DNA from 4 places in the Paenibacillus sp. JT31N17 genome. Region 1 is predicted to be linked to each of the others. Evidence: riboswitches for the same ligand, from Rfam matches in the RefSeq annotation. Region 1 holds a riboswitch; each other region holds the start of a gene.
The links. A riboswitch is a leader RNA that binds a small molecule or an ion and turns the genes downstream of it on or off. The one in region 1 is predicted to bind ZMP and ZTP.

Region 1 (5,338 bases):
GAAACTGCGTAAAGCTCTGCCGGAGCAGTTTGTATATATTGTAGAAGAGCTTCTATACAAGACGGATTCTTCCAACAATAAGGACCCTTATTATGAGGAAATATACCGGCAAATTATTTCCTTGGGCCAGGCGGACAAGCTCATTATCGGCCTTGCTTATACGACCCAGCGCCTGGTGGTTGACCATCTTCATGTGGTCGGAGATATCTATGACCGCGGGCCGGAACCCGATAAAATTATGGACACGCTGATCAACTACCATTCTGTAGACATTCAGTGGGGGAACCATGATGTCCTGTGGATAGGCGCCTATGCGGGTTCCCTGGTCTGCCTTGCGAATATTATCCGGATCTGCGCCAGATACGATAATCTGGACATCATCGAAGACGTATATGGAATCAATCTTCGCCCATTGCTGAACTTGGCGGAGAAATACTATGATGACAATCCGGCTTTTAGACCGAAGCTGCAGACCGACCATAACGGTTCGGAGCAGGAAATCCTGCAGATTACCAAAATCCATCAAGCCATTGCCATGATCCAGTTTAAGCTTGAAATCCCGATTATCAAGAGACGCCCCTACTTTAATATGTCTAAGAGGCTTTTGCTTGAGCAGATCGATTACGACAAAACTGAAATCAAGATCGGCGGAAAAACTTACCCGCTGGAAAACACCTGTTTCGCAACCGTAAATCCGCAACAGCCTGAACAATTGCTGGAGGAAGAACAGCAGGTGATGGAAAAGCTGCTGTTCTCCGTTCAGCATTCCGAAAAGCTGGCCAGACATATGAATTTTCTTATGAAAAAGGGAAGCCTTTATTTAAAATACAACGGGAATTTGTTATTTCACGGCTGTATTCCTTTGGATGAAGAAGGAAACATGGAAGAAATGCAGATTGAAGACAAGACGTATTCGGGCCGTCAGCTGCTCGATGTTTTTGAATATTATTTACGTTACGCCTTTGCGCATCCGGAAGAGACGGATGATCTGGCTACGGATATGGTATGGTACATCTGGACAGGGGAATGTTCCTCGCTCTTTGGAAAGAGAGAAATGACCACCTTTGAACGGTACTTTATCCAAGATAAAGAAACCTATAAGGAGAGAAAGAACCCTTATTACCATTTGCGTGAAAATGAGGAGATCTGCCGGAAAATCCTGCATGAGTTTGATATGAATCCGGATCATGGACATATCATTAACGGCCACACGCCAGTTAAAGAAATTCGTGGAGAGAACCCCGTTAAAGCAAAAGGGAAAATGGTTGTCATTGACGGCGGTTTTTCCAAAGCCTATCAATCCACAACGGGCATCGCCGGATATACCTTGTTGTATAATTCCTTTGGCATGCAGCTCGTTGCCCATCAGAAATTTAATTCAAAAGAAGATGTGTTATGTAACGGAACGGACGTATTGTCTGTAAAAAGGCTGGTGGACAAAGAACTGGAGCGGAAGCTGGTGAGGGAAACGAATGTCGGGGAGAAGCTGCTGCAGAAAATCTCAAATTTGAAGAATCTCCTGGAATATCGCTACATGAAATGAAACAACTGCTAAATGAAACAACTGGTACAGCCGCGTTACGCTAACAGGTACGATAGTTCAATAATAACACGGAAGCAACCGACCACAATGATCGGCGCTTCATTGAGCTAACGGGCCGGATAATTTAACCAAATGACATTATATTAATTCCAGGAGCAAGTCATCCTCAATTAATGAAAAGCGCCGCAACATTGTACCATTACGGTATCGCTCAATTTATTCTAACCTTCTGGTGGTACGACCCTAACGGATAACAATAGGTTCAAGTAATCGATGAGACGAAGAGGGGGAAACCGAAATGAAGACAATCAAGTGCATGATGGACCACCTGTACTGGGCGGACGGACGCATCTTGGACGCGCTCGAGGAGAGTGAGACGAAAAACAAGGACATTCTGAAGCTGGTTCGGCACGTCGCGGCCGCGGAACGAGTCTGGCTGTCCCGATTGCAGGGCAAGGGCAGCGCGCAATATTCGTTGTGGGAGGAAGCGGAAGACCTGACGGCGATCCGGACGATGTTCGAAGAAAACGCTGGGCAATATCGCGTCTATATCGAAGGGCTCGAGGAATCCGAGTTGGACGAGATGATCGACTATGCAAACCAGAGCGGGGTTCCGTTCCGAACGTCCGTCCGGGACATCCTGTCGCAGGTTCTCTTACATGGGCAATATCACCGGGGACAGATCAACCGGGCGCTTCGGATCGAATCGGCAGAGCCTGTCCAAATTGATTACATCACGTTCGCGAGGCTCTAACAGGGCCTAATAATCACCATTTCTCGGAATGGGATTAGCATTGACTAACGGATTACGATAGCTTAATAATAACACAGCAGGCTGTCGACTTTTTTATATGCTGTAGCTATTGCTACGCTAAAGGACATTAGAGCATAGTTCCGTTGGTGTTATTTTTAAGCCATTGTCATAATTGAATTTACTAGCAGTAATTGCTACTATGGGAAGTAATTTAAAACTTATATGTGACTGGCGAAGCATGGGGATCCATGAGGAAGCATATAGGTTATGGCCGTACGCCTGGGCAGAGGTAAGGGGAATTTCCCCTTACCTCTTTATGTTTACTCGAGAGGAGCAAGAGCAATGAAAACAGTTCAACACGATTTGTTTGAAAACCCATATCCCGGAAGAACGCTTATCGTAGGAATGACTCCTTCCGGGTCGCAACGTGCACATTGTCTCGAATGGTGATCAAACTGACACTATCTATGATGGGTTGCAGCATAACCGGACCTTTGAACAATCGTTAATGCTTCGAGAGTTTGAACCAGATGCTCCGCACTTTACACCGAGAATTTCAGCCGTGATAAACACAGAACTTAAACAGTATAGTTTATCGATTTTAAAAACACACGACAACGACCTTTCAATTTGCTTACGCAATAGTTATCAATACAGTAAATTTAAGAGTGGCATTGGTCACTGCATTCACACGTACAACTCAGAGCAGAATGCTGTACTAAAACCGTTTGAAGGCGACCCTTTCGAAGTACCACTATTCGATTCAATGAATGGTATAGCTGACTATTACTGGGAATGTATCAATGCTGAAAACAAAATCGCATTGCTGGTAAAGTTTATTCATGTTTCAAATCAAGATATTCAATTCCAAATTCGAAATAAGCATTCAGCTAACTGAGCACGTTAGTTCAACAACACATCAGAGCAGTTTGCCGGCAGCAGCTGCTCCATTTTTTTGTTACGCAAACGGGCAGAACAGATAACAACCTAAAGGAGAAAGGCCTCGGTTCATAATAAGATCGATCGCCTGTGTCAATGGCAACTTTACCAGATCCGGTGCACAACGTTTAAATTGCTTCTTCGGGAGACACCCATTCATATCGATCGTGCTCGGGTTCTCTGCTGATATCGACCTCTGCTTTTCAAGTCGCTTCGGCAGTATACAGGAACCAGGATTCACTGCCAAAATCGGTAATTCTACTGGCAGGTTAAGACCGGTTTCGAGGCAGATCCTCTTTGTATTATTGAAGTAGAGGGAGTTTAGCGCAATAGATCCTGCTATTTGCAACTTAAATCAATCCCCAAACGTTAGAACAGTTGAAATGGGGGACTATTATGAAAAACATTATAATAACGCTGTTAGGAATGTGCTTCTTTGTTACAGGGTGCATGAATAACGAGAAAACAATTACTTTGGAACAAATTAAAGACTTATTTGAAAAACATGGGGTTCCCTTAGCAAAGCCGAGAGAATTAAATACGGAGAATGTATTCATAATGACTTTGAATGACGTATCACCTGAGCCTTTTTTGATTAATGACGATCAGTTAATTAGCATTTACATCTATTCTTCCAGCGCGGGTGTTAAGAAGGCAATTAGAGATTTTGAGGATAAGACGGCAGCGGCAGATGTTGTACCACATTCAAAATATCAAGTTGGGAATGTGTTGATAATTTATTCCAACGAAGGCTTTAAAGATGATCGAGTTGAATTCGTAGTTAAGGAAATGAAATCTCTTGTGTCCTAATTAAAAACTTTTCGTTACGCTAACTGGGTACGATAGTGCAACACGAAAGGGCTGCCTCATGGGACTGTTGACAAAGGCTAGGGAATCAACAGTCCCCATTGGCAGTCCTTTGTTTTTTTTACTGGAGATTAGCGTCAGTTCCTTTTATAGCAGGATATCCCACTCGATAAATCGAATAAAGTTATAAATTGAAACGGCCGGGTAGCTCCTAAATCATGGGAGGGGGAAGAGTGTATTAAAGCAGCATCCTCAAAGGAAAAAAAACCAAAGGAAAAAAAGCACAGGAAGACGAACCACAACCAAGAAAAACGGCTTCAATTATACTTTGAGCAATTTTTTCAAAGAATTTTTCTAAAACCTTCCGGATGATATAGTGTTGTTGTATTTGAGATCGACCTCGAAATCAGGAAAAAACTGCCGACATCAATGAATCGGCAGTTTTCTTCACTAATGGGCAGTAGAATACCATAGCCAGCCACCAAAATAATTGGTATATTTAGGTTGGCATAGCAATCCATAAGAAATTACTTCATATGCGGCACTGCATAATACAGATGAAAATAAGTGATTAGTATTTGTGAGGAATGAGAGGAGTTGAACATGAGCGCCGTAGGTCTCTCGAAGTCGCGGCTCGATCGAATGCATCAAGTATTCGGGATACGTCGAACGTAAAGAAATGCCTGGGCTCGTTGCGCTCATCAGTCATGAGAAAATGCGTTCAACTTCCAACATGTTCCTCGATTTATGCTCAGCAGTTCACAACAATTTAAGCTTTCGTGGAAAGAATCGATGAGGCTGATTCGCGTAGTGATGAACTGTTCATTTAGCAAATAATCTCGTAACCATTACGGAGGCTAGATAAATGGCGAAGGGACATCCGTATTTTCATAGCGAGGATGCAGGAGAACAAGCCGCATTCTATACCAAAGCGTTGGGCGGGGAACTTGGACTTGGCCCGAAATCTGGTGAGGAGCTGACGCGCTTCCAAAAAACGCAGGTGGCCATAGTCGGAGCCGGTCCGGCCGGTCTCGTACTGGCCCTCCTACTGCAGCAGGAGGGCATCGACTGCATCGTCGTCGAGAGCCAGACCCAGGCCCACGTGGAGGCACGTGCTCGAGCCGGATTCATCGAGCACCGCGTCGTGAAATTCTTGCGCCGACACGGCCTCTCAAAGGGGCTTGACCTTCGCGGTGTATCTCACACAACGTGCGAGTTCCGCCACGGCGGGCGCCGGTACATAGTCCCGTACGGTGACCTCGTCGGTGGTTCCCACGTCGTCTACCCCCAGCAAT
Region 2 (5,338 bases), on a different contig from region 1:
GAGCGTCCGAACAGGTTTATGAATTTCATATTGCGGACCCCGAAGGAGAAGATAAGCAGGCTGATAAGAAACAGCTGTGTATGTTGGATTGACAAATAAATAACCGGAAGCAGCAAAACAACCAGTAAAGCCAGCCGCATGACATTCATATCATCCATCGTCCTCTCCAGCACTCGTATGTTAGTTAATATAACATGTTAAAGAGCTTTAGTAAATCGGAGAGGAGATGGAAGGATACTTATTAGGCTATAGTCTTGATCTGATGACAGTTAATATTACTTCTATACTCAGCGTTTGGGGTGCAGCGGATAGTCAACGATCGTCGGGACCTCAATCAGAATGAGCCGCAGCGGCTCGGTGCCCTCACTTGCCGTTATGAGGACGTTCAGCTCCTCGTCAGCACGCACTACGACATAATCCTTATGCTGAAAATCCGTGTTTTTTGCTGCATCCTCTGCATAGGACCAGCTGCCTCCGCTCCGAATGGCAAGCGCTGATAAAGTACGTTCGGCAGGGACCTGATGGCGGTAGGATTGTCCGGCCGGTACGGTAATATCCCACATCCGGGCATCGGCAATGATGGAGATGGGCGATCCTTCGCCGATCACAGTTTTTCTGATAACGCCGTCCGCCTCCACAATCGGAAAAGCCTCATGATCATACTGATTATAGGTTGGCGCGGTTTTGTAGGCCGTCTCCAGGCTTGGCTCGAACCAAATCTGGAAAGCTTCCATATCCGGGCCTACAAAACGCTCCTGGTGGCTGACGCCGGAGCCGGTCTGCATGATTTGGACGCCGCCGGGACCAACAGTGCTTTTGGTGCCCAGAGTATCGCCATGCTCGGCTTGGCCGTTGACTACATAGGTCATAATTTCAAAGGCTTGATGGGGATGCAGCGGAATGTGCCCGCCTTCGGCCGAATGCGCCCATGCCCAATAGAACAAAGGGCCGAGTCTGCGGAGCACCGAGCCGTCCCCGGTAAAGCCGATTGGTTTCTGCTCTGTAATTTTGCCGCCGTCAAATGCGCCTCTGCCTTGTAAAGTTGGACCGTATATTAAGGTTTGCATAGAAATGACCTCCATTATTCGTTTTATATAAATAGGGTATAGCCTCAATATGGCAATTGAATCGTCTCAAAAAGCTGGATATCATACCGCGTATCAGGCGGAAACAGTCTGCAACGGGTTTTTAGACAAGTGACAAGCAGTGAACACGCTCATCACCCCTCGAATATCTGAAGACGGTTCCGCTCGCGCAGACGGTCTTCTTCACTGAAGCTCTGAATGCAAGCAGCTAACTAGATGAAGCTTGCCTGGGCTGCAAGGCCCAGCTTCTTAAGCAGTTGAATGGCCTGTGTCTGCTCTTCAGCCGTGAGACCGGCTACCGCCTTCTGAATCGCCACGGTATGCTCTGGAAAAATCCGCTCAAGCAGCTCGTTTCCCTGCTCCGTAAGCTCTGCGAAAATTACTCTCCTGTCCGTGGGACATGCCTTGCGCCGCGCTAATCCTTTGGCCGTCAGCTTGTCGATGACGTAGGTAATATTGCCGCTTGTCATCAATATTTTCTCGCCAATCTGCTGCAGAGGCTGCTCTCCCTTATGATACAGCAGCTCCAGTACACCAAATTCAGTTGGGTTCAACCCGTATTTGCGAATATCCTGCTGTATATGCGCGCTAACCCATTGATTCGCCCGTGATAAAGTAACGAATAGCTGTAAAGAAGTATTTGGAGGTTGACTCACGCTGCTCACCTCATTTTCTTTTAATTTAAATATCTTAATTTAAAGATAAATCAATTCGACGACGTTGTCAAGCGGCTGCATTCCGTTACAGGCAGGGAAATGCCAATATCTCCTCCAGATGACATGAGTAGCCGTTTCTTCTGGACCTTGTTTCTGCTATAATGACAGCATTGGAATAAGGGTCGCGTGCAACTGGCGCAGCGTGGATTAACCACGAGGAAGCAAGCGACTAAATGAGCGTATCCATGCTGACCTCCGCTATCAGTAAATTGGGGTGCAGCGGCCGCTCTGTCATAGCCGTACGCCTGGGCAAAGTATTTGAAGGAAGATGTGCTAAAGAGCACGGGTCCTTTCAGATGCTTTTTTTTGTTTACCTATTGCATGAGGGAGGCATTCGATCATGGCCAAGCTGTTGAAGGCAAAACCGCTCGCTGATGAGGCAGGCGGGCTCATCAAGACACAGGTTCAGGAATGGAAGGAAGCAGGGATTGCACCGGCAATAGCGGTCCTGATGGTAAATGGAGACCCGGCCTCGGCAGCCTATGCCAACGCCAAGGGGCGGCTTGCCGGGAAGCTGGGGATCGGCTTCGAGCTTCTGACTTTCGAGCAGAACGTCACGGAGGCTGAATTGCTCCGGGAGATTCAGCGGTTGAATGGGGATGACAGCATTCATGGCATCCTGATCGAGCTTCCGCTGCCAGCGGGATTGGATTCCAGCCGGCTTGCGGCTGCGCTTGATCCGCTGAAGGATATTGACGGTATTACCCCGGCCAATAAGCTGGCCTGCATGATGAATGAACCCGGTCTGCGGCCAGCCACCCCGCAGTCCTGCATCCGATTGATTGAGGCTGCGGGAATCCCGCTAAGCGGCAAGCATGTTGTCGTTGTCGGCAGGGGAGAGACGGTAGGCCGGCCTCTGATGCAAATGCTGCTGCACCTGAACGCAACGGTGACCGTATGCCATTCCCGTACGACTGATCTGGCTCGAATGATCAAGGGTGCGGACGTGCTGGTCACGGCTGCGGGCCGATTGAACCTGATTACCCCGGAGATGGTTCATACCGGGCTGACTCTCATTGACGCAGGCATCAATGTCAGTCAAGATGGCAGTGGAATTGCCGGTGATGCGGCTCCGGAAACGGCCGATCATGTAGCGGCTTCTTCACCGGTCCCTGGGGGTGTGGGCACATTGACCACGACGATATTATTCGAGAATGTCCTGCATGCATTAAAGCTGCAGCAGGATGCGGGGAGGCTGCAGATATGAGCGATTCATGGAAGCAATCGATCCATGCTTTTTTGGAGAAGGCGGGCTCCGCTTCTCCTACTCCAGGAGGAGGAAGCGTGGCTGCCCTCGCCGCGGCGCTTGGCGCATCCATGGGCTCGATGGTAACCCGGCTGACGACAGGAAACAAGTATGAAGATGTGCAGGCGGATATGAATTTCATCACCGGACAAATGACGGGGGCTGTATCGGCATGCGAGGCGGTCATGCTGCAGGATATTGAGAGCTTCGGGGAGTTTATGCGCGTTCTGGCTCTGCCAAGGACTACTGAAGAAGAGCGGGAGCTGCGCAAAAAGGCCCTTAGCGGAGCTGCTGTCCGCGCGGCCGAGGTGCCATTAGGCTTAATGGTGCTGTGCCATGAGCTGCTGCTGCTGCTGCATGATGCGGTTATGAAAGTGAACCGCAATGTCATCTCCGATTGGGGAATCGCCGCCCTGATGCTCGAAGCGGCGATCCAATCGGCTTGGCTCACAGTGGAAATTAATTTGAGCTCCATTCAAGATCTGGCTGCCGCAGCGCGCATTCGTGAACAGGGCGAAGCGCTTGAGCTTGCGGGTGCGAAGCTGAAGGCAGCGATCCTGACGGCAGTCAGATCTCGATTGTAAGCTGCTCCTTCTCATTTGAGACAAGATAATCTTGAGACCGCTATTCCAGATCGCGTACGGACTGGCCGATACCAACTGATTGGCCAGCGCCAACTAACTGGCTAATGCCAACGGACTGGCCAATACCAACTGACTCTGACGGGCTGCGCGTATGGGGTGAGGAGTTTGTAAATATAGACCTGATTTATCCTGATCAGGTCTTTAACACTATCAGGTCTTAATAGACCCGGTGAACGATTTCTTCAAAGTCGGGCTCCTCCATATGAACATCCTCGATCTCGCCCAGCTGCTCCAGCATCCGCAGCGCCTCCATGGCGCTGAGCTGATCGCGGTTGCACTCTACGGTAAGCGTATGACCGTCACTGCCCGTAAGCCGCAGGGGCCAACGGCGGTCCTGCGGTTCCTCAGCGGCGCTTCCCGGCCAGTCGGCCGGATTAAACTGGCCGTCTATCAGCGGAGAAGCCATACTGAGATAGGTTACCCGAATGATGGTCGGCAAGCCGATCCTCCGCCTTAACCCGCCGGTTGTCCCGTCGAATCCGAGACGGCCGTCATTGATCACAATGACGCGGCTGCACAGCTGTTCAATATCGTCCATATCATGAGTCGTGAGCAGGATCGTCTTGCCCAGCTCGCGGTTGATGGAATGCAAAAATTCACGGATGCTTCGTTTGGCGATTACATCAAGTCCAATGGTCGGCTCATCGAGAAACAGAATGTCCGGATCGTGGAGCAGCGCCGCCGCGATGTCGGCGCGCATCCTTTGTCCGAGTGACAGCTTGCGCACTGGGGTCTCCATGAACGGGGCAAGAGCCAGCAGTTCGCTCAGCTCACCAAGACGCCGCGATTTCTCTTCATCGGGCACACCGTACATGGCGGCCAAAATATCAAAGGAATCCCGTACCGGCAAGTCCCACCACAGCTGTGTCCGCTGTCCGAACAGCACGCCAAGTCTGCGTGCGACAGTGCGCCGCTCGCGGTGGGGGCTCATGCCGGCAATCCGCACTTCGCCCGCTGACGGATGAAGAATGCCGGATAGCATCTTGATCGTCGTTGATTTTCCCGCTCCGTTAGGCCCGATATACCCGACGAATTCCCCCTGATTAATCGTAAAGCTGATATCACGGACGGCTTCCTTCACCGTATAATCCCTTGAGAACATGGTGCGCAGCCCGCTGAACCGCCCCTCCTTGGGGACGGCTGATTTGAATTCCTTGGATAAGTGCTCGACCGTTATCATATGAGCGCTGGTCCTCCTATTTGAGAATATACGAATAGTGATGCTTGTTTAGCTGCCTGTACTCTGATAACGGGATAAACCGACCCGCCACATAAACAGACCAGCGGCAAACACCAGTACAGCCGCAGCGAATGCGGACAACAGCAGCCAGACTCCGCCTTCCCCGCGCAGAATAAACAATGAGGGGACATAATTGGCGAATGCGACCGGAATAACGCTGAGCAGCATGACCTGCATCCACTTGGGATAAATCGAAACAGGATACTGGACGGCTGTCCGCGCTGCGTCCTCTGTAATATTCTGCAGCTCTTCAATCCTCGTAATCCAGAAGCCCGCCGTAGCCGTAAGCAGTCCGATTCCGAATAATAGCAAAGCGCCTGAGAGGATAACCAGCAGCGTCAGCGGGATCGAAACCCAGGAGATTTGCCCGGAGGAAAATAAAGCCTGTATGCTGACAGCAAGCACGG
Region 3 (5,338 bases), on a different contig from region 1:
GAAGCAAAATCAACCTGCAGAACAGGAATGGCGATGTTAATCGTACTGACACTGAGCGTAGAAATAAAACTGCCGAAGAAAATGGCAATCATAATGGGCAGGAAACGGACCTGCTTGGCTTCTTCTGTCTGCATCTGTAATCCTCCATTGCGCATGTAAAAATGCGAAGCTGATATATCTGAATTTATATATAAATAATCGTAGTAATCATACATCCGCAAAAGGTTAAAGTCAAAGGAAATTACATGATTTTCCGCATAGCTTCCTAATAGATGTCAGAAAAGATTCCATAGTACGCCGGATATCGGAGAGGATGTGAAACTTGCCATGTATGATATAATGGAAGAAATAAAAATGATTAATTGACGTCTAAGGATTGGTTGCATAATGACGAGCAAAACCAAGGTGTATCATGTCGATCCCGCAAGCCCCGACGATAAGATCATCAGAGAAGCCGCACGTACTCTCCGTCAGGGAGGAACGGTGGCATTTCCCACTGAGACGGTGTACGGGCTCGGAGCCAACGCATTGGATCACGATGCAGTAAGCAGAATTTTTGAAGCCAAAGGAAGACCTTCGGACAATCCGCTCATTGTGCATATTTCGGACTCTGCGCAGCTTGATTCGTTTACCGCTCCCTGCGGGGAGATGGTCCAGCTTCTGATGGACCGCTTCTGGCCGGGGCCGCTTACGATTGTTCTGCCCCTGAAGAGGGCCTCGATATCGGAGCATGTCACGGCAGGGCTGGACACCGTTGCCGTCAGGATGCCTGCGCATCCCGTGGCACTGGCGTTGATCACGGCTGCCGGGTGTCCGGTTGCGGCGCCCAGCGCCAACAGCTCGGGCCGCCCCAGTCCGACAGAAGCGACGCATGTTTTGGATGATCTGAACGGACGGATTGATGCCGTTATTGACGGAGGTTCGGCCGGCGTGGGACTGGAGTCGACGGTTGTTCAGGTTGAACCAGGCGGTATTGTACGGATTCTGCGACCAGGCGGGATAACAGCTGAATCGCTGCGCGCAGCGGGGGCGCAGGTCGAATATGATATAGCTGCCGCCCCTCATGATAATGGACAGGAACGCTGCCCAGGTTTCATTGCATCAGGAGCGCATGAATACCCGGCAGCCGGCATCGCTCCGAGATCCCCAGGAATGAAGTATGCCCATTATGCGCCCAGGGGAGTCATGCAGCTGGTTCAGGGCGGCATTGACGAAGTTGCCGCTTATATCGGCAAGCAGAGCCGGAATGCCCGGGCGGAAGGTGAACGTACGGGAGTGCTCGCGTTCCGTGAGCATGCCGACCGCTTCGATGCCGATCATGTTTTGGTCATCGGCAGCCTCGGCGATCTGGAGCAGGCGGCTCAGGGCTTATATGCAGCCCTGCGTTCATTTGATGATCTCGGCGTGAGCCGAATTTGGGCGGAGACCTGTCCGGAGGCCGGCATCGGGCATGCCTTGATGAACCGGCTTGCCAAAGCGGCTGCCCAGCAGATCATCCGCGTATAACGCCCTTCCCGGGCTGCCGCTTTTACAGGTCATGTTTAACCCCTTGTCCGCATATGCTGGAAAAGAATGCGGACAAGGGGGAAAAAGAATGGTCGAAGCGGGTATGCATGCCGGACAACTGCTGACGCTGTTACTTATGGCGATAGCTCTTGGGATGGACGCTTTTTCACTCGGGGTCGGTATAGGAATGAAGGGTATTCGGCTTGTTGATATTCTTAAATTAAGTGCGGTTATCGCGCTGTTTCATATAATAATGCCTCTTATGGGCATGCTTACCGGTAAATACGTCAGTTCCCTGCTCGGAGATGTGGCTTCATCCGCCGCCGGTGTGCTGCTGCTGCTCTTGGGCGGCCACATGATTTACAGCTCCCTGCGTGGCGAATCCGTGGAATCCCTTGATCACAGCACGGTTTGGGGGATGCTGCTGTTTGCGCTCAGCGTGAGCATTGATTCATTTTCCGTAGGCATTTCACTGGGCATGTTTGCGGCGGATGTGCTGGTCACGGTGCTTCTGTTCGGCTTCTTCGGCGGAATCATGTCCACGGTTGGACTGCTCATCGGACGGCGGGTCAGTTCAAGCATGGGCGAGTACGGGGAAGCGCTGGGCGGTGTTATTTTGTTCACGTTCGGGCTGCTTGTTTTATTTTGAATAATTTGAGGAAAAGGAGTGCGAGTGCTATGAAACGGATTTTGTTCGTCTGCACCGGCAATACATGCCGTTCCCCGATGGCGGAGGCCATTCTTAAGGAGCTTGCGAGAAAGCAGGGCAGGCAGCTGGAGGTACGCTCGGCAGGTGTGTCCACGGTGGATGGACTTCCTGTTTCTTCGAATGCTGTGGGCGTGCTGCGTCAAAGGGAGGTTTCATGTACTGGCGGCTCCAAAGCGCTTGATGGCGGTTCAGTCGTTTGGGCGGATCTGATTTTGACCATGACGACAAGCCATAAACGCAATTTGCTGCAGCGCTTCCCACAAGCGGTGGATAAAACTTATACACTCAAGGAATTCGTCGGCTGCGACGAGAAGGTCTTGGCCGATATTTCGGAGCTGGAGGGCCTTTACACGGAATGGCAGATGAAGCAGGCGCTTGGCCAACAGATGACCAGTGCCGAGCGCGACCGCCTGCTTGAGCTTGAGAAGCGGATTCCCGATTTTGACATAGCCGACCCCTTTGGCGGGTCGATGGAGATGTATAAGCGCAGCGCCGACGAGATCGAGGATGCATTGAGGAAGCTGCTGGATAAGCTTGGCCCTTCCCGATAAGGTCGTTTACAAAATATCCGCATCAGCCCCTGACGTTCGATGATTGATTTTCAACAGGCAATACGTTATGATAAAAACAACTAAGACGGTTTCTGATGTAACTGGCGACTAAAGTGGATCAAACCACGGTGGAGCATCAGATCATACGGCCGGTCGCCTGGGCAAAGAGCAGCGTGCGAAAGCATGTCATGCTCTTTTTTCGTCTTCCAGGCGATTTCAGCATGATTTCAGGTATACTAGTAACATGATTCATCGACATTTTTCGCCATCCAAGGCGGTCAAACCGGGAGGATTATATGTTATGAAAATCGCCATCGGCGCCGATCACGGCGGTTACCGCCTCAAGGAGGAGCTCGCTTCCTTCATCCGGTCGCTCGGTCATGTAATCGAAGATGTCGGCTGCAATTGCGAGCAATCCGTGGACTATCCTGATTATGCGCTTCCTGTCTGCGAAAGAGTAACAAGCGGGAAGGCGGAACGCGGAATTCTGGTCTGCGGCACCGGAATCGGCATGTCAATAGCGGCCAACAAAACGGCCGGCATCCGGTGCGCACTTGTGCACGATACCTTCTCGGCCAAGGCAACCCGTGAGCATAATGATACGAATGTGCTGGCGATGGGAGAACGCGTTATCGGACCCGGGCTTGCCCAGGAGATCGTCCGAATCTGGCTGGAAACCCCGTTCTCGGAGGAGCAGCGTCATGTTGGCAGGATCGGCAAGGTCATGAAGCTTGAAGAAAATGCGTCTTCTCCCTCAACTGTAATTTGAATCTGTTTTTGCCATCCGGCGCAAGCTGCCGTTCCGGCGATTGTTATTTCAGAGGGTAGCACCATGCTTCGCAGCAAGCGGAAGATGCGAATTGAAGGAGTGTCAGGTGATGAACCGGGAACTGAAGCTGGATACGATTGCAGGTGATGTTGAAGCTGTTGTCCGTGAGCTGGCGCATGCCGCTCAGCTTCGCAGCGGACAGCTTCTGGTAATTGGCGCAAGCACGAGCGAGGTCATCGGTCAGCGGATTGGCACATCAGGCACGCTGGAAACAGCCAAAGCGGTTTATGAAGGCGTCGAGGCGGCACGCCGTGACATTGGCTTTCACCCCGTTTATCAGTGCTGCGAACATTTGAACCGGGCGCTTGTGATGGAGAGGGATATCGCAGAGCGGTATGGACTGGAGATTGTAGGAGCCATCCCTGTGCCGAAAGCCGGCGGTTCAATGGCTTCCTACGCCTACCGGCAGTTGTCCGATCCCTGTCTGACGGAGACGGTGCAGGCGCATGCCGGACTGGATATTGGCGATACGTTCATAGGCATGCATCTGCGGCGTGTTGCTGTTCCGGTCAGGCCGACAATCCGTTTCATTGGAGAAGCGCATCTGACAATGGCTTATACGCGTCCAAAGCTGATCGGCGGCATCCGCGCCGTATATACGGAGGAAGAGGCCGGCATTCCGGGCAGTTCAGTTGCTGAAGCCTTTACGGATACATCCCCAGGGGGCCCGGAGTCTCCGGGCGGCACATGCGACTAGAGGAAGTTGATTCGGAGATTTTGACCACATACCGCGTTACTTAACAACCGCCAATAAACATGTTTTGTGAATTGTTTCTGACCAATGGCTTCTTAACAAGCTTCAAAGGCCTGTCAGCGCAATGCAAGGGACTGTTATAGAAGGCGTTACATTTAAGGAGGATAAACAAAACAATGGAACATTTACGCAAACAAGACCCTGAATTGGTAAAAGCGCTCGGACTTGAGCTGCAGCGTCAGCGCGACAACATTGAGCTTATCGCGTCCGAGAACATTGTCTCCGAAGCTGTGCTGGAAGCAATGGGAACCGTATTGACGAACAAATACGCCGAAGGCTACCCGGGCAAACGCTACTACGGCGGCTGCGAGCATGTGGATATAGCCGAGAACATTGCCCGCGACCGTGCCAAAGAGCTTTTCGGCGCAGAGCATGTCAACGTACAGCCTCATTCCGGCGCTCAGGCGAATATGGCGGTTTATCTTGCAGCGCTGAATGCGGGCGATACCGTGCTTGGCATGAATCTGGCGCATGGCGGGCATTTGACGCACGGCAGCCCGGTTAACGCATCCGGTATTTTGTATAATTTCGTCTCTTACGGCGTCAATGAGAATACATTCACGATCGATTATGAAGAAGTCCGGAAGCTTGCATTCAAGCACCGTCCGAAGATGATCGTAGCAGGCGCCTCGGCTTACCCGCGTATCATTGACTTTGAAGCACTGGGCAAAATCGCAAATGATGTCGGCGCACTGCTGTTCGTCGATATGGCGCATATTGCCGGTCTGGTTGCGGCCGGTCTGCATCCAAGCCCGGTGCCGCACGCCCATTTCGTTACCACCACGACGCATAAAACGCTTCGCGGACCCCGCGGCGGCTTGATTCTGTGCCGTCAGCCATGGGCGCAAGCGATCGATAAAGCCGTATTCCCTGGTTCCCAGGGAGGACCTTTGATGCATATTATTGCCGCCAAAGCGGTTGCTTTCGGCGAAGCGCTGGATCCATCATTCAAAGTCTACGGCAAAAACGTCGTCGATAACGCCAAGGCG
Region 4 (5,338 bases), on a different contig from region 1:
GAGTGTATATTCAGCGGATAGAGCGGAGGCGCAGCATAGTGGAGAACATATTGATTATAGAAGACGATCAGGCCATTTCCGACCTCATTAAACTGAATCTGGAGGTTGCGGGCTACGAGTGCAAACAAGCTTATAACGGAAAAGATGTTCAAAGCGTTCTCTCCGTTTTTTCTCCGCAATTAATTTTACTGGACATCTCCCTTCCCGATATTGAGGGCTACGAGCTGATGCCCCGGTTCAACCGCAGCGGAGTGCCGGTCATATTCCTGACTGCGCGGAACAGCCTTGCTGATAAAGTAAAAGGACTCAAGATGGGGGCTGACGACTACATTGTAAAGCCCTTTGAAGCAATGGAGCTGTTGGCCAGAATAGAAGTCGTGCTTCGCCGTTATGGAAGTAAAGCAGATCAGATAACGTGCGAGGGCCTAGACATCTACCTGGAGGAGCGCACGATAAAGCGGGACGGCACCGTTATCGAACTTACAATGAAGGAATACGAGCTGATCCTTCTTCTTATCAACAACCGGAACAAAGCCCTGTCCCGAGAAAAAATCCTTGAGCTTGTCTGGGGCTACGATTATATGGGCGAGACGCGGACTGTCGACATTCATGTCCAGAAGATTCGAAGAAAACTCGGCTGGGAAGAGCAGATTAAAACCGTCTACAAATACGGTTACAGGCTGGAGGCTCATACATGAGACTCTGGCAGAAGGTTTTTTTTGGCACCTTCCTCCTGTTTGAGCTGCTGTTCAACGCCTCTTCATTTTATCTTATCGAGCACAATTTCAATCAGAATCTGGTGAGAGAAATCGACAGAGGCTTGTCGGAGCAGCATGTTCTGCACGCTCAGATCGAGACGGACTGGTCGTATATTAATAATTTGAATCAGCTGTTAAATTCGGCAATAAACAATGCAGATGATTTTATTAAAAATAACACTCAAAAATATCTGAAGTCCTTTGACACCGACAAAGTGTCCATTGAAGTGATGGATCATCGTAATCAAAAGGTTTTTACAGACTTTCCCGAAAATATAGCCGGCCCGAGACAGGAGCTTGAGGTACGGGATTCCGCAAGCAGAACCTATATCATCCGGGATGTCGGCCAGAAGAGCTATTTATTCGTCACAAGCGGGCTCCAATTGAACGGGGACGATTTTAAGCTCGCATACATCCGGGATATTACAGACATTTACCAGGGAAAGACGGCCCAGATCAGAAATTTTGTTAAGATCAATATTGTCATTACCGTTATTTTAGCCGGTGGCCTTTATGTGTTGATTTGGTTTCTCACACGCTCGGTCCGCATGCTCACAAAATCCGCGCAGACGATAGCTTCAGGCCATTATTCACATCGTGTCGGCGTTTTATCGAGAGATGAGATTGGCTTGCTTTCGGAGAATTTTAACCAGATGGCCGTTGCCGTAGAAGAAAAAGTTGAGGAATTGGAGGACGCCGCCAAGAACAGGGAACATTTTATTCACTATCTGACGCATGAATTGAAGACGCCGCTTACCTCGATCATAGGCTATGCAGACTTCTTGAGAACGACTAAATATAACGAAGAAGTTTTTTACAAGGCCTTAAACTATATTTACAGCGAAGGAAAACGGCTTGAAAGTCTGTCGTTCAAGCTTATGGACCTGGTTCTCATCGGCAATAAAAAGAAGGCCATGGACATGGAAGAGATAATGCCGATTTTTGAGGAGACGGAGCAGATTCTAAAGCCGCAGCTGGAACAGGCAACTATTGAGCTGTCACTATCGGTTGAGCCTGCAAAGCTGGTGATTGAAAGAGACCTGATCAAAATCCTCTTCACCAACTTAATCGACAATGCAATAAAAGCTTCGGGAGCCGGGGGCATCATTTATTTCAGAGGGCTCATGACGGAAGACGACCACTATGCAATAGAGGTAGAGGACGAGGGGATTGGCATACCGGAACAGGATGTACCGAAGGTGTTCGAGCCGTTTTTCATGGTGGATAAAGCCCATTCGCGGGCAAACAACAGCGCGGGGTTGGGGCTTGCCATATGCGCGGAGATCGTCAGGCTCCATGAGGGAAGGATAGAGATCAGAAGCCGTCTGAATGAGGGAACCGTTGTGAGGATCATACTTCCGGGAGTATGCAGCTAATTTACAACATACCGCTACTAATCGGGTGCTGAAGTATCAGAGCACCTACTATGTCAACGGCGGCACCGGCCGGATTATGATTCAAAGAGATCAGAACGGAAATCCGGTGAGCGGGAAAGTGTTCAAGAAAGCCGATAACCCGGATGCATTTAGAAAAATACGATTGGACATCCGTTGGCACCGAGCAGGCACCGGACGGGAAAATCCTGAATAAAGTAATGGAAAGCTGCCGGAAGCGGCTAGTAAGCAACAGCCTGTTGAGAAGCTGCTCAACAGGCTGTTTTTAAGTGCGCCAGACGCGAGCGGCACATGGAGGCGACACAGCATACAGGTCTCTGATACACATGCAGAAATGCACAGTTTCTCTTGTTGTTCAAGGGAACATCCCGCTTAACGCTGGAAATATCCCGCACGCTGCATGAAGCTTTTTTCCACTTGTTCAACAATCGGCCCGTCCGCTTCCGACTTCTGTTTCACTTCCAGCCATTCCGGATCCTGGCCGAATACATCCCACTGGCGGTTCCGCTCGTCCATATCGTTGTATTCCATGATGTAATACAGCTTGGAGTGTCCCTCCTGATCGACCCAGAAGTCATAAACCTTCATTCCAAGGCGTTTGAAAATTCCAAGGGTGTGGTTGGCAAAACGGGCATTCATGGCTTCCATCTTCCCGGCATGAACGGAATAGATACGCAGTTCGTACAGCATGTTAATTTCCTCCCTCGGTGAAATGATTGCTTTCCTGTTAGATCTTGCCCGCCGTGAAGATGCTGCCAACAGGGGGCATATCTGATATATTCCCGCATTTTGCGGTCAAAAGCAATGGCTGCTGCGGATATTCCAGCTATTTTGTCTGCTATTCACTCATCCGACCGGGGCGATAATAGGGATAATCCATTTTTTCCTGAACCTGCCGGGCGACCTCCGGAGTGCTTAATGATTCAACGAGGAACAAGCCAAGATCAAGGGATGCGGCGACGCCGCCGCCCGTGAACACATTGCCATCCCTGACAACGCGGGACTTTACGACCTCTGAGCAATAAGGGGCAAGCAGGTCATAGGCAGAAGGGTTCGTCGTAGCCCGTCTATCAGTTAAGAAACCAGCCGCCCCAAGCAGCAGGGCTCCTGTGCAAACCGACGCCTTAATTTCCACATCGCGGGCAGTTTTCACCCAGGAGACAAAATCGGGGTCATGCCTAAGCTGCCTTGTAGAAAATCCGCCGGGGATAAAAATCAGATCATATCCGGAGAGATCCGGATAGACATGCGGGATTTTTATGGTTAATCCCCGATCATCCGTAATTTCCGCCTTCGTCGAACAAAAATCCCACGACACCGCTTCTTTGACTCGCAAAATGCCCAACCAGGTTACAGCTTCGTAAAAACCGCTAAAATCCAGCGTCGTCATTCCGTCAAATAAAATAAATGCCATCTTCATTCCCGTACACCGGCCTCTCGTTTGTCTGGTATTAAACAAAAAAAGCACCCGATCTGAAGAGGATCAAGTACTTTGCCCAGGCGTACGGCTGTTTGTCGGTGCGCTCCCTCATGGTTATCCATGTTTACGCCAGTAACGCACCGTTTCATGCTATTGTTATAATCTTACATTCTTCTGCTGGAAAGTTCAAGGAGATAAAAGGAGATAAATCTCCGCCTGGGATTTTCAGCCTTCAGCCTTCACTGCTATAGCCCTGTGCCTCCAGGTTCTTGCGGCTGGCCTTCATGATGAACATGTACATGAGAGCAAAACCCGCCACGCCCAGCAAAGCCGTCCCGGCGCTGATCCGGTACATCGCATGCGCGCCAAGATTCTGGAATATCCAGCCCCCAGTGACGCCCGCTACGATCCCGGACAGTCCTCCCCAGCTGAGGGCGTATACCGCTTGACCCGAGGCCCTGTATTCCTTCGGAACGAGCAGTGCGGTCAATTGCGTGCCTACATAATAATAACCTGCAAAAGTAAGACAGTGCAGGGCTTGAATGAAGATGATCTGATAAGGGGTTTCCGCCACCGACATCAGAAACCAGCGCAGCGCGTATAGCAGACTGACCACGGCCAGACAGAAGATCATGGTTCTTCGACTTTTGCGCAAATACCGGTCGAACAGCAGGTAAACCGGAATCTCGAAGATGGATGACAGAAAAGCGGACCAGCCGATCAGAGAATTTTTGCCTCCCAGATCGGAGATATAGATCGAAACAAATGTGTTGTTCATCGAGTTTGGAATCGAAATGAGAACGCCGATGACAAGGAACATGATAAATGGTTTGTTGGCCCATATTTGACCATAACCGACCGGGGCGCCTTTTCGGCTGCCCGTTTTGCCTCCGCGGGGCAGCTTCAAGGCCAGGGCGATGGAGATGAGCATCATCACCCCGTACACGATCCACAGGTGATGAATGCCCAGTCGCTCGATGACCGGCCCTGTCGCCACGGCCATAACGGCCCACCCGAGGGAACCCCACAGACGGAAGCTGCCGAACTTAAGGCCTGTCTTGTCGGCCACATCGAGATTGAGGCTATTACTTTGCGAGAACAACGGGCTCTGGAAGAAAAAGTAGAGCAGCATGAACGTAAAGATAAGATAACCCGCGTTCAGAGAAAAGACGATCTGCATGACCACGGCATTGCCGATCAGCAGTATGAGCAGAACGCGCCTGGCATTCTCAAGCCGGTCGCTCCAATATCCCCAGAAGGGGTTGGAGAGGAGGGAGATGAACGGGCCTCCGGCGAGCAGCAGGCCAACCGTAAAGTTGGACATGCCGGTTTCCTTCAAGTAAAGCGGAAAAAATGTGCTGTAGACGGAGATCGCCCCGTAGATGAAAAAGTTGAACGCTTTTATGAAGCCCAGGGATCGTATGTTGGTCAATGATGGGTGTGACATGTACTGCGCTCAATCCTTTCCCGCTGACGAACCTGTTTTGGCAAGCTTCCGGTACTGCGTCGGCGTGATTCCGGTATGCGATTTGAAGATCGAGCAGAAGTATTTGTACTCCTTGTAGCCGACTTTCTCGGCGATCTCGAATACCCGCTCGTCGGTTCCGACCAGACTTGCTTTGGCCCGTTCGATGCGCACCTCATTCAGATACTCCGCGAACCCTTTGCCGAAATTTTGTTTGAACAGGATGCTGAAATAATTCGGCGTTATTTTGAGCAGGGCGGCCAGCTCAGAGGCCTTCAAATCCGTATGGTAGCTGGAATCA

Region 2: another riboswitch for ZMP and ZTP. It lies ahead of AC0YOB_RS34760 (bifunctional 5,10-methylenetetrahydrofolate dehydrogenase/5,10-methenyltetrahydrofolate cyclohydrolase); the one in region 1 lies ahead of AC0YOB_RS35735 (IMP cyclohydrolase).
Region 3: another riboswitch for ZMP and ZTP. It lies ahead of rpiB (ribose 5-phosphate isomerase B); the one in region 1 lies ahead of AC0YOB_RS35735 (IMP cyclohydrolase).
Region 4: another riboswitch for ZMP and ZTP. It lies ahead of AC0YOB_RS27675 (DJ-1/PfpI family protein); the one in region 1 lies ahead of AC0YOB_RS35735 (IMP cyclohydrolase).

Annotation. Positions count from the first base shown of each region.
Region 1 is NZ_JBWDNP010000023.1:31,038-36,375, forward strand. Features, by position in the region: gene AC0YOB_RS35725 (fructose-1,6-bisphosphatase) at 1-1,543, shown strand, start outside; gene AC0YOB_RS35730 (DinB family protein) at 1,842-2,297, shown strand; ZMP/ZTP riboswitch at 2,512-2,589, shown strand; gene AC0YOB_RS35735 (IMP cyclohydrolase) at 2,725-3,195, shown strand; gene AC0YOB_RS35740 (hypothetical protein) at 3,633-4,046, shown strand; gene AC0YOB_RS35745 (4-hydroxybenzoate 3-monooxygenase) at 4,909-5,338, shown strand, end outside.
Region 2 is NZ_JBWDNP010000021.1:38,730-44,067, reverse strand. Features, by position in the region: gene AC0YOB_RS34775 (hypothetical protein) at 1-158, opposite strand, end outside; gene AC0YOB_RS34770 (pirin family protein) at 288-1,067, opposite strand; gene AC0YOB_RS34765 (MarR family winged helix-turn-helix transcriptional regulator) at 1,298-1,741, opposite strand; ZMP/ZTP riboswitch at 1,920-2,059, shown strand; gene AC0YOB_RS34760 (bifunctional 5,10-methylenetetrahydrofolate dehydrogenase/5,10-methenyltetrahydrofolate cyclohydrolase) at 2,142-3,008, shown strand; gene AC0YOB_RS34755 (cyclodeaminase/cyclohydrolase family protein) at 3,005-3,631, shown strand; gene AC0YOB_RS34750 (ABC transporter ATP-binding protein) at 3,849-4,871, opposite strand; gene AC0YOB_RS34745 (ABC transporter permease) at 4,920-5,338, opposite strand, start outside.
Region 3 is NZ_JBWDNP010000005.1:172,919-178,256, reverse strand. Features, by position in the region: gene AC0YOB_RS18610 (MDR family MFS transporter) at 1-134, opposite strand, end outside; gene AC0YOB_RS18605 (L-threonylcarbamoyladenylate synthase) at 388-1,506, shown strand; gene AC0YOB_RS18600 (manganese efflux pump MntP) at 1,595-2,155, shown strand; gene AC0YOB_RS18595 (low molecular weight protein arginine phosphatase) at 2,185-2,766, shown strand; ZMP/ZTP riboswitch at 2,854-2,936, shown strand; gene rpiB (ribose 5-phosphate isomerase B) at 3,068-3,535, shown strand; gene AC0YOB_RS18585 (TIGR01440 family protein) at 3,645-4,292, shown strand; gene AC0YOB_RS18580 (serine hydroxymethyltransferase) at 4,466-5,338, shown strand, end outside.
Region 4 is NZ_JBWDNP010000011.1:238,803-244,140, reverse strand. Features, by position in the region: gene AC0YOB_RS27690 (response regulator transcription factor) at 39-698, shown strand; gene AC0YOB_RS27685 (sensor histidine kinase) at 695-2,134, shown strand; gene AC0YOB_RS27680 (NIPSNAP family protein) at 2,525-2,842, opposite strand; gene AC0YOB_RS27675 (DJ-1/PfpI family protein) at 2,991-3,572, opposite strand; ZMP/ZTP riboswitch at 3,640-3,719, opposite strand; gene AC0YOB_RS27670 (MFS transporter) at 3,805-5,019, opposite strand; gene AC0YOB_RS27665 (response regulator) at 5,029-5,338, opposite strand, start outside.